2 linked regions of the Aliamphritea ceti genome follow. The protein of the gene in region 1 interacts with the protein of each later gene in a pairwise test. Links are inferred from orthologs where the notes say so. Each region holds a gene or a part of one and is shown in the gene's direction. Other genes may lie near its edges.

Region 1 (4,378 bases):
GCTTGAATGCCTGAGTGAGTGGTCTCGAACTCAGGTATTCAGGGTGCGTATAAACGCGGAAATTAAATCGGTATGTCCTGCGTATTAGGCAAGTCCTTCCGGTGCTTTTGTGTGCCAGTCGGTTGCTTGCTGGAACATGTGTGCAACATTAAGTAGGCGGCTTTCTGCAAGATAGTTACCGATAATCTGTAAGCCAACCGGTAAACCGTTACTGAAGCCGCAAGGTACTGACATGCCTGGCAGGCCTGCAAGGTTCAGAGAGATAGTAAAAATATCTTCCATGTACATGGCGACAGGATCGGCACTTTTTTCACCCAGCTTCCAAGATGGGTGGGGTGTTGTCGGGCCCATGATTACATCAACTTCAGCCAGTGCAGCAGCGAAATCCTGTTGTATCAGGCGGCGAATTTGCAGGGCTTTTTTGTAATAAGCGTCATAGAAACCTTCAGAAAGAGCATATGTGCCTACCATGATGCGGCGCTGAACTTCAGGGCCGAAGCCTTCGCCACGGCTGCGCTTATACAAATCTTCCAGATTGACCGGATCTTCGCAGCGATGGCCGTAGCGTACACCGTCAAACCGGGATAAGTTGGAAGAAGCCTCTGCTGGCGCAACAATATAGTAGGCCGGAATGGCGAGGTGTGTATTAGGCAGGCTGATTTCTTTGATTTCAGCGCCCATAGCTTCGAATTCTTTGATTGCAGCCTGAACCTGTTCAGCGATACCCGTATCGATGCCGGCGGCAAAGTACTCTTTTGGCAGACCGATTTTTAAGCCTTTAAGAGGCTGACTCAGTTCAGCCGTAAAGTCAGGAACTGCTTTATCCAGGCTGGTAGAATCTTTTGGGTCAAAGCCGGCCATGACATTCAGCATCATGGCGGCGTCTTCCGCGGTACGCGTCATTGGACCGCCCTGATCCAGTGAGGATGCGAAAGCAACCATGCCGAAGCGTGATACCCGACCGTAAGTTGGTTTGATGCCGGTAATGCCGGTAAGCGCTGCTGGCTGGCGAATAGAGCCTCCGGTGTCAGTGCCGGTTGCAGCTGGTGCCAGGCGAGCAGCTACCGCTGCTGCTGAACCGCCCGATGAGCCGCCTGGTACGCGGTCGGTATCCCATGGGTTACGGGAAGGGCCATAGAAACTGGATTCGTTCGATGAGCCCATCGCAAACTCATCCATATTTGTTTTGCCCAGAGTAACTGCGCCGGCCTGGTTGAACTTTTCGACAACAGTAGCGTTATATGGCGAGATGAAGTTGTCCAGCATCTTGGAGCCGCAACTGGTGCGAACGCCTTCGGTACAAAACAGATCTTTATGGGCGATTGGTAAGCCGGTAAATGCACCTGCTTCACCTTTAGCGCGCTGAGCATCGGCGGCTTTTGCCTGCTCGATAGCCTGTTCATCAGTTACGCTAATATAGCTGTTGTAGTTGCTGTCCTGGTCTTTAATGCGGTCCAGGTAAGCCTGGGTCAGCTCGACACTGCTAAAGTCGCCGCTGTTTAACCCCTGTGCCAGTTCGGCAAGTGTTTTTTCAAACATGGTAATGGGTGATCCTTAAATCGAAATTCGGGTAACGGGCTTAGTTTCAATACGCGCGGTTAAATAAGTATTTCCGGCGATCATTGCTAAGCAGAGGTTATTCAATAACCTTCGGAACCTGGAACAGGCCGTTTTCAACAGCAGGCGCAACGGTTTGTAAATGGTCGCGCTGATTGGTTTCGCTCACTTCATCGGTACGCAGGCGTTGTACTGCGTCCAGAGGGTGTGACATCGGTGTCACATCGGCGGTATCCACAGCCTGCATCTGGTTAACTAAGTCCAGGATGCTGGAAAGGGTAGTGGTGTATTCCGGGATGTCCTGCTCATTGATTTGCAGGCGCGCCAGGTGGGCAATTTTTTCCACATCTGAGCGATCTAGTGCCATGGTTGGATACTCATAAAACTTAGTGATAGGTTAACCCGGGAATTCTGCCTGACTGTTGGAATGAAATCCATGGACAGAATATGCCGTTTTCGTTGATTTCAGTATTGCATAAATAACCTGAACTCAATGCTTCTCCTGTTGTCTTCAGCAGTGTAAATAGCAACGAAGCGGAAGGCTTGGCTGCGACGCATTGTGTATTCGTAAGATTATCTATAGCTTATTGAATATAAAGAGCTACGTTAACACATTTGTTGCTTGCCCAAAATCCCCGCCATTGCTACAGTGGGACATTTTTAAGAGGAAGCTGCGAACAGCTCCGGAACACCTCTGATTTTTAGAGTAAATCTTCAAACTATTTCGCAGGTTTCATAGTCATAGCGCAGTCTTTTTTTGCGCCGCTAGAGTAAGATATTCAGGTAAGGCGGACAGTCAATGTTTAAAAAAATTCGCGGGATTTTTTCCAGTGATCTATCTATCGATTTAGGGACAGCAAACACCCTTATCTATGTTCGCGATAAAGATATCGTACTCAATGAACCTTCTGTTGTAGCGATTCGTCAGAGCGGTAACGGCGCCCAGAAAGCTGTTGCGGCTGTTGGTACAGATGCCAAGCGCATGCTGGGACGGACGCCAGGAAATATCACGGCTATCCGGCCGATGAAAGATGGTGTTATCGCTGACTTTCATGTTACTGAGAAGATGCTGCAGCATTTCATCAGTAAGGTTCATGATAATAACTTTCTGACACCGAGCCCAAGGGTTTTGGTATGTGTGCCATGTCAGTCTACTCAGGTAGAGCGACGTGCAATAAAAGAGTCGGCAATGGGAGCCGGTGCCCGCGAGGTTTATCTGATTGAGGAGCCTATGGCTGCTGCTATCGGAGCAGGGTTACCTGTTGAAGAGGCAAACGGTTCAATGGTTGTGGACATCGGTGGTGGTACAACCGAGATCGCGATTATTTCTCTGAACGGTATTGTTTATGCAGAATCGGTTCGTGTAGGTGGTGACCGGTTTGATGAAGGTATCGTTACGTATATTCGTCGTAACTACGGCAGCCTGATCGGTGATGCAACTGCTGAACGTATCAAACAGGAAATTGGCAGTGCTTATCCTGCTGCTGAAACCCGTGAGATTGATGTTCGCGGACGTAACCTGGCTGAAGGTATTCCACGTAGCTTCACACTGAATAGCAATGAAATTATGGAGGCGCTGCAAGAGCCTCTGTCTGCTATTGTTCAGTCAGTTAAAAGTGCGCTTGAACAGTGTCCGCCAGAATTGGCATCAGATATAGCGGAACGCGGTATTGTGTTGACCGGTGGCGGTGCCTTGCTACGTAATCTGGATAAGCTGATTAGTGAAGAAACCGGCTTGCCGGTAATCGTTGCAGAAGATCCGCTGACCTGTGTGGCTCGTGGTGGCGGGCGTGCACTGGAGTTGCTGGACAAACATGCCTTTGAGTTACTGACGTACGAATAATCTCTATGTTGAAAACGTGCTACAGGGAAAGTGCCTGTCTGCCTGATGTAATTCAGGAGGTGCGGCATTAGCAGTATCTTTAGAAGCGGGTCCTTAAGGGCCCGCTTTGTTATTTTATTAGTCCTCGCAACTGCGCTGGTGGTTCTTGATCTGAAATGGGCCAAGATGAACCAGACGCGTGCCTATCTTTCTTTGGCGATAACGCCGTTACAATGGTTGGTGGATACGCCGGCACAGGTAGCGGATGAGCTTAGTGATGTTCTGATTACCCGTACTCAGCTGATTGAAGAAAACCGTCAGTTGCGGCAGGAAGCTTTATTGCTTAAGCGGAAGGTACTTCAGGTTTCTGCGCTCACTGCAGAGAATGTGCGCTTACGTGAACTGCTAAATGGTAGTCAGCGTCTGGCGGATGACGTTGCTCTTACCGAGCTTATCGGTATTAATCCTGATCCATTTCAGCATCAGGTGGTGCTGAATAAAGGTTTTGAAGACAACGTGTATATTGGTCAGGCGGTTTTGGACGCTGGTGGGATTATGGGGCAGATCATTGAGTTGTCGCACTATACCAGCCGTGCAATGTTGATTACGGATTCCCGACATGCGATTCCTGTTGAAGTAAACCGCAACGGTTTTCGTTCTATTGCTTTGGGGAACGGCTCTGTTGATGAGCTTGAATTGGGGCATGTGCCGGATACTGCAGACGTTCGGGAAGGTGATTTGTTAGTGTCTTCCGGTTTAGGTGGACGTTTTCCACGGGGTTATCCTGTGGCTCGTATTACCAGTGTGAAACGTGACCCGGGGCAGACTTTTGCGACAGTTAAAGCTAAGCCTACTGCGCGTCTGAATAAGAGTCGGCATATCCTTTTGGTCGATTTATCAGAGCAGCAGCCTGAGCCATTACCGTTAGCAGAAACACCTGTGATTAAAGATGCTGGTGCTGACTCCAGTCAGCCGGAGTCCTGACCGTGAGTCAGAATG
Region 2 (5,282 bases), 130 kb from region 1 along the record:
TTGGTAAGATCGTTTCTCGTTTTGAAGAAGCTGGTCTGAAAGTGGTTGAAATGCAGATGAAATCTTTGTCTCAAGCTGAAGCTGAAGGTTTCTACGCAGAGCATAAAGAACGCCCATTCTTCGGTGATCTGGTTGCTTTCATGACTTCTGGTCCTGTTGTTGTACAGGTTCTGGAAGGTGAAAATGCTGTTGCACTGAACCGCGAGCTGATGGGTGCAACTAACCCACAGGAAGCTGCGGAAGGTACTATCCGTCGCGATTTCGCTGAGTCTATCGATGCGAATGCTGTACACGGTTCTGACGCTCTGGCTTCTGCTGAGCGTGAAATTGCTTACTTCTTCGGTAAGTAATTCCTGTTGGGCCGGAACATTGTGTTTCGGCCCACTGTTTTAAGATGTTAGGTGAGATATGACTGAAGCCACAGAAAAAGTTAATTTACTGGGACATTCGCCACAAAAGCTGGCTGAATATTTTCATAGCATTGGCGAGAAGCCGTTCCGTGCTACCCAGGTATTGAAGTGGATCCATCAGTTTGGTGTCAGCGACTTCGCTGAGATGACTAACATCAGCAAGGCTTTACGGGAAAAGCTGTCAGCAGTGGCAGAAATCCGTGAGCCAGAAGTATTAGTTCAGAATATTTCAAAAGATGGTACCCGTAAGTGGGTCATTAAGCTGGAAGGCGGCTCCTGTGTAGAAGCGGTGTTAATTCCGGAAAATGGCCGTGCGACTTTATGTGTGTCATCGCAAATAGGTTGTTCCCTTGATTGCAGCTTTTGTTCGACAGGCAAGCAGGGATTTAACCGCAATATGAGTGCCGCCGAAATTATTGGGCAGGTACGTGTGGCAATTCGTTCCTTTGGTCCTTTTGATCCGTCTGGTGACCGCCGTGTTACTAACGTGGTATTCATGGGGATGGGCGAACCACTGATGAATTTCGAAAACGTTGTCGATGCTATTCACTTAATGATGGACGACAATGCTTATGGCCTGTCAAAGCGACGTGTGACCCTGAGTACTTCAGGTGTGGTTCCTGCGCTCGATAAGCTTCGTGAAGTAACTGATGTATCTCTGGCTATCTCACTGCATGCTGGTAATAACGCACTGCGTGATGAACTTGTGCCAATTAATAAGAAATATCCGATTGATGAGTTGGTTGCGGCCTGCAACCGCTATATGGATAGCCTCAACGATAAACGTGTAGTTACGGTTGAATATACCTTGATAGAAGGGGTAAATGATCAGCCGTTACATGCCCGTGAGTTAGTTAAAGTATTGAAACGCTTGCCTTGTAAGCTAAATTTGATACCTTTTAATCCTTTTCCTAATTCGGATTATATGCGACCTTCTGAAGATGCTATTCAGGCATTCAAAATGATAGTTGTGAAAGCCGGTATTATCACGACAGTGCGACGTACCCGTGGTGATGATGTTGACGCTGCCTGTGGACAGTTGGTTGGTCAGGTTATGGACCGTACCCGACGCAGCGAGAAATACATTCCATTAACGCCTGCTGATGCGGTACAGGTACAGCAGCCAGTTAAACATTAAGTTTGTCAGGAGACACGCGATTGAAAAGCTGTTTAGTTGTTCTGTTTTCAGTACTGCTCGCAGCTTGCGCGGGTAATACTCCACAGACGTCTGAAAACCTGAATGACAGTGCTGCTGAGGCTTATACACAGTTAGGCATTCAGTATCTTCGTGATGGCGATAATGCTAGTGCAAAGCAAGCATTCCACCGCGCTTCCCAGATAAATCCAAATGCTGAGCTGGCTTATAATGGGCTGGCTATGGTTTTCCAAATGGAACAGGAAGCGAGTCTTGCGGAGTCGTATTTCGAAAAAGCTGTGTCTATCGCTCCCGATAATGCAGTTGTGCACAATAATTACGGAGCTTTCCTGTTTAGTCAGGAGCGTTATGAGCAAGCCTGTAAAGAGCTTGGCAGAGCAACAGAAGATCCTTTTTATGCGCAACGTGCGCAGGCATTTGAAAACTTAGGGCGCTGTTATCAGAACCTTAAGCGTTATCCTGCAGCTGAGAATGCTTTTAAGCGTAGTCTGACATTGAATCCCAACCGACCTGTGGCGTTAATCGAACTGGCTGAAACTTTGTTAACTGAACAGCAGACTGATGAGGCGATTGTGTATTTTGATCGCTTCGGTGAGTTGGTTGATAACCGTCAGGTCGAACATTACGCAAAGAGTCTTTGGTTAGGCATTCGTATCTCCAGAATCAAAAATAATTCGATTAGTGCGGCAACTTATGGTTTGATTCTTAAGAATTTATTCCCAGATTCGCAAGAATACCGTGAGTATAAGGAGTCATCTCGGTGAGTAGAAAAGAATCACAAAATGGCGAAGCGGAACTGCATGAGCTTGTTTTTCCTGTTGATGAGCTGATCCAGGCGCGGGAAGTTAGTGGCCGTTCTCAGGATGATGTGGCTCAGGAGCTGCGTTTGTCGTTGCGATATATACAGGCATTGGAAACAGCAGAGTTTGAACAGCTTCCCAGTATGGTCTTTGCGCGAGGTTATATTCAGAGCTATGCCAAGTTATTAGGCTTAGATGCAGATCGTTATCTGGCTATTTTTGATGAGCTGACTACGCCGGGCGGAAAGCAACGTCGTCGACCAATCAGAGCGATTGGTAAAGTTGATCAGCAAGCGAAGTCTGGTGACTTTGCGGTAAGAATTTTTACCTGGGTTATTTTGCTGGCGCTGATCGGTGTATCTGTCTGGTGGTGGAAAACACAAAGTAATCCTGAATTATTGTCTGACCTATGGCCTGCTGGTGAGGCTGTTCAGGAAATGCCAGCAGAAGGTGATAATTCGCTGCAGTTAAATATCGAAGCTGCACCGGAAGTAGATAGTTTTCCTCCGATAGCAGTTGAGCCTGTCAATGTGCCGGTTACAGATCAGGCTGATGAAGTATTAGCGAATGCTGAGGCTGTACTTGAGCAAGCAGCAGAATCTGTTCGGGATGTTGCAGCGGAAACAGCTGTTGCTGCTGAATCTACAGTCGAGCAGGCTGACGTAACCGTAAATACTGAGCCGGATACGACCATCACCACGCAGACTAATGTTGAGCTTGCGACCGCTCAGGTGGATAAGCCTGCGGAGACTGCTGATACTCAGAATGAAGCTGTTTCAGCAGCAGGTGTATCTGGGGTAGGGCGGTTATTAATCGATTTCGCTGATGATTGCTGGATCAGTGTTAAAGATGTGAATGGTCAGGTATTAGCTATGCGCATCAAGCCGGCAGGTAGTCGTTTGGATGTGTCAGGCCCAGGCCCGTTAAAAATTCAGATTGGTAAAGTTTCTGCTGTTGATACTATTAGTTTTAATGGTAAAGATGTAGATCTGAGTAGTTATACCCGTTTAGATGTGGCAAAGCTTAATTTGCCAGCAAGTGAATAAGTTATCTGTTAGGACTAGTTAAATTGGCAAAAATTAAAGCCATCCGCGGAATGAACGACATTCTGCCGGAGCAGACGCCCGTCTGGCAATTTCTCGAATCTACTGTAAAAAATGTTCTGGCCAGTTATGGATACAGTGAAATCCGTATGCCAATTGTTGAGCAGACTGATTTGTTTAAGCGCTCTATTGGTGAAGTGACAGACATTGTCGAAAAAGAAATGTATACCTTTGAGGATCGCAACGGTGAAAGCCTGACGCTGCGTCCTGAAGGTACAGCCAGTTGTGTCCGTGCTGGTGAAGAGCATGGCTTGCTGTTCAATCAGACACAGCGTTTGTGGTACCAGGGGCCGATGTTCCGTTATGAGAAGCCACAAAAAGGACGTTATCGCCAGTTTCATCAGATTGGCGTAGAAACCTTTGGTATGGCCAGTGCGGATATTGATGCTGAAGTGATTATGCTGAGTGCGCGTCTGTGGAAGCAATTAGGCATTCTGGATGCGGTTACCTTGCAGCTGAATTCGCTGGGTAGCAATGAAGCAAGAGCAGTATTTCGTGCTGATCTGGTTACTTACCTTGAAGCACATAAAGAAGAGTTAGATGAAGACAGTCGTCGTCGGCTTGAGTCTAACCCGCTGCGTATCCTCGACAGTAAAGATGCGAAAACACAGGCTTTGCTGGATAAAGCACCTGTATTGAACGATTACCTTGACGATGACTCCAAGTCTCACTTCGCGGATTTATGTGAAGCATTGGATGCTGCTGGCATTAAGTATGAAATTAATCCGCGTTTGGTTCGCGGTCTGGATTACTACTGTAAAACTGTTTTTGAATGGGTGACTGATAAGCTCGGTGCTCAGGGTACGGTTTGTGCTGGCGGACGTTATGATGGCTTGGTTCAGCAGTTAGGTGGTCGTGCGACACCTGGTGTTGGATTTGCCATGGGTGTTGAGCGTCTTATTTTGTTGTTGGAGACTCTTGAAGTTATTCCTAGTTCACTGCGTCAGCCGTTCGATGTGTATTTAGCCGCTGAGCAAAAAGGCATGCAGTCCCGTTTGGTCGTATTAGCTGATCAGCTGCGTGATGCAGTGCCTGGGTTGCGGATTCAGTTGCACTGTAGCGGTTTGAAAAACATTGCCAGTAAAGCGCGTCAAACAGGAGCTGCCTGGGTGGTTCTTGCGCGTCAGGATGAAGCAGGTTTACTGACAGCAAACCTGTGGTATAACTCCGAGCCGACCTATGATGTTGCTGAGTCGGATATCGCTGCGTTATTGCAGCAACAGCAGGCATAATTTAGTTATTAGCGTTTAGAAAGCATGGGAGTATGTTGTGGCAGAGTTGCGCACAGAAGAAGAACAGGTTGAAGCGTTAAAGAAGTGGTGGCAGGAAAACGGTAAGTCAATGCTACTTGGTATTGCGCTTGCTGGTGCGATTATCTTCGCGTGGAAAGGTTGGCAGAATAATCAGCAGGTTGAAGCTGAAACTGCCGCCGCGTTATATCAGAACCTGATTCAGGCCGTTGCATTGGCAAGTGTTCCTCAGGCGACTGAAGAGCAAAAAGCTACGGCTACTCACCTTGCCAGTAATCTTAAGGCTGATTTTGATGGTACAGCTTACGCTCGCTTTGGCGCATTGCTGAATGCCCGTTTATTGTTGGATGCTGGTGATAAAGATGCTGCCATTGCCGAGTTTGACTGGGTATTGACGCAGTCTGAAGATCCCGTCATGACTGTTGTGACGACTATGCGTAAAGCGCGCGTAATGGCTTCCAAAGGTGATGTTTCTGAAGCTATTAGTTTATTGAACGGCGTTAGCTCTGATGCTTTCCAGGTTAGCTTGATGGAGCTTAAGGGTGACTTGCAGTTACGTAATA

The links. The genes of interacting proteins can lie anywhere in the genome.
Region 2: the proteins of OCU49_RS06145 (region 1) and OCU49_RS05555 interact in binary tests that used the Escherichia coli proteins (3 or more experiments, as listed by UniProt). The link is inferred for Aliamphritea ceti from one-to-one orthologs.

What each region holds. Positions count from the first base shown.
Region 1 is NZ_AP025282.1:1,343,037-1,347,414, forward strand. What follows is about bases 1,619-4,378. They hold OCU49_RS06145 (rod shape-determining protein), read left to right. Parts: upstream 1,619-2,356; coding sequence 2,357-3,400; downstream 3,401-4,378. Other genes in these bases: gatC (Asp-tRNA(Asn)/Glu-tRNA(Gln) amidotransferase subunit GatC), read right to left, coding at 1,637-1,924; mreC (rod shape-determining protein MreC), read left to right, coding at 3,476-4,363; mreD (rod shape-determining protein MreD), read left to right, coding at 4,366-4,378. Also shown: Asp-tRNA(Asn)/Glu-tRNA(Gln) amidotransferase subunit GatA, read right to left, coding at 85-1,539. UniProt on the Escherichia coli protein: Forms membrane-associated dynamic filaments that are essential for cell shape determination. Acts by regulating cell wall synthesis and cell elongation, and thus cell shape.
Region 2 is NZ_AP025282.1:1,212,917-1,218,198, forward strand. What follows is about bases 1,416-4,369. They hold OCU49_RS05555 (RodZ domain-containing protein), read left to right. Parts: upstream 1,416-2,326; coding sequence 2,327-3,412; downstream 3,413-4,369. Other genes in these bases: rlmN (dual-specificity RNA methyltransferase RlmN), read left to right, coding at 1,416-1,548; pilW (type IV pilus biogenesis/stability protein PilW), read left to right, coding at 1,569-2,330; hisS (histidine--tRNA ligase), read left to right, coding at 3,436-4,369. Outside these bases: ndk (nucleoside-diphosphate kinase), read left to right, coding at 1-350; more of rlmN, read left to right, coding at 409-1,415; more of hisS, read left to right, coding at 4,370-4,701; OCU49_RS05565 (YfgM family protein), read left to right, coding at 4,739-5,282.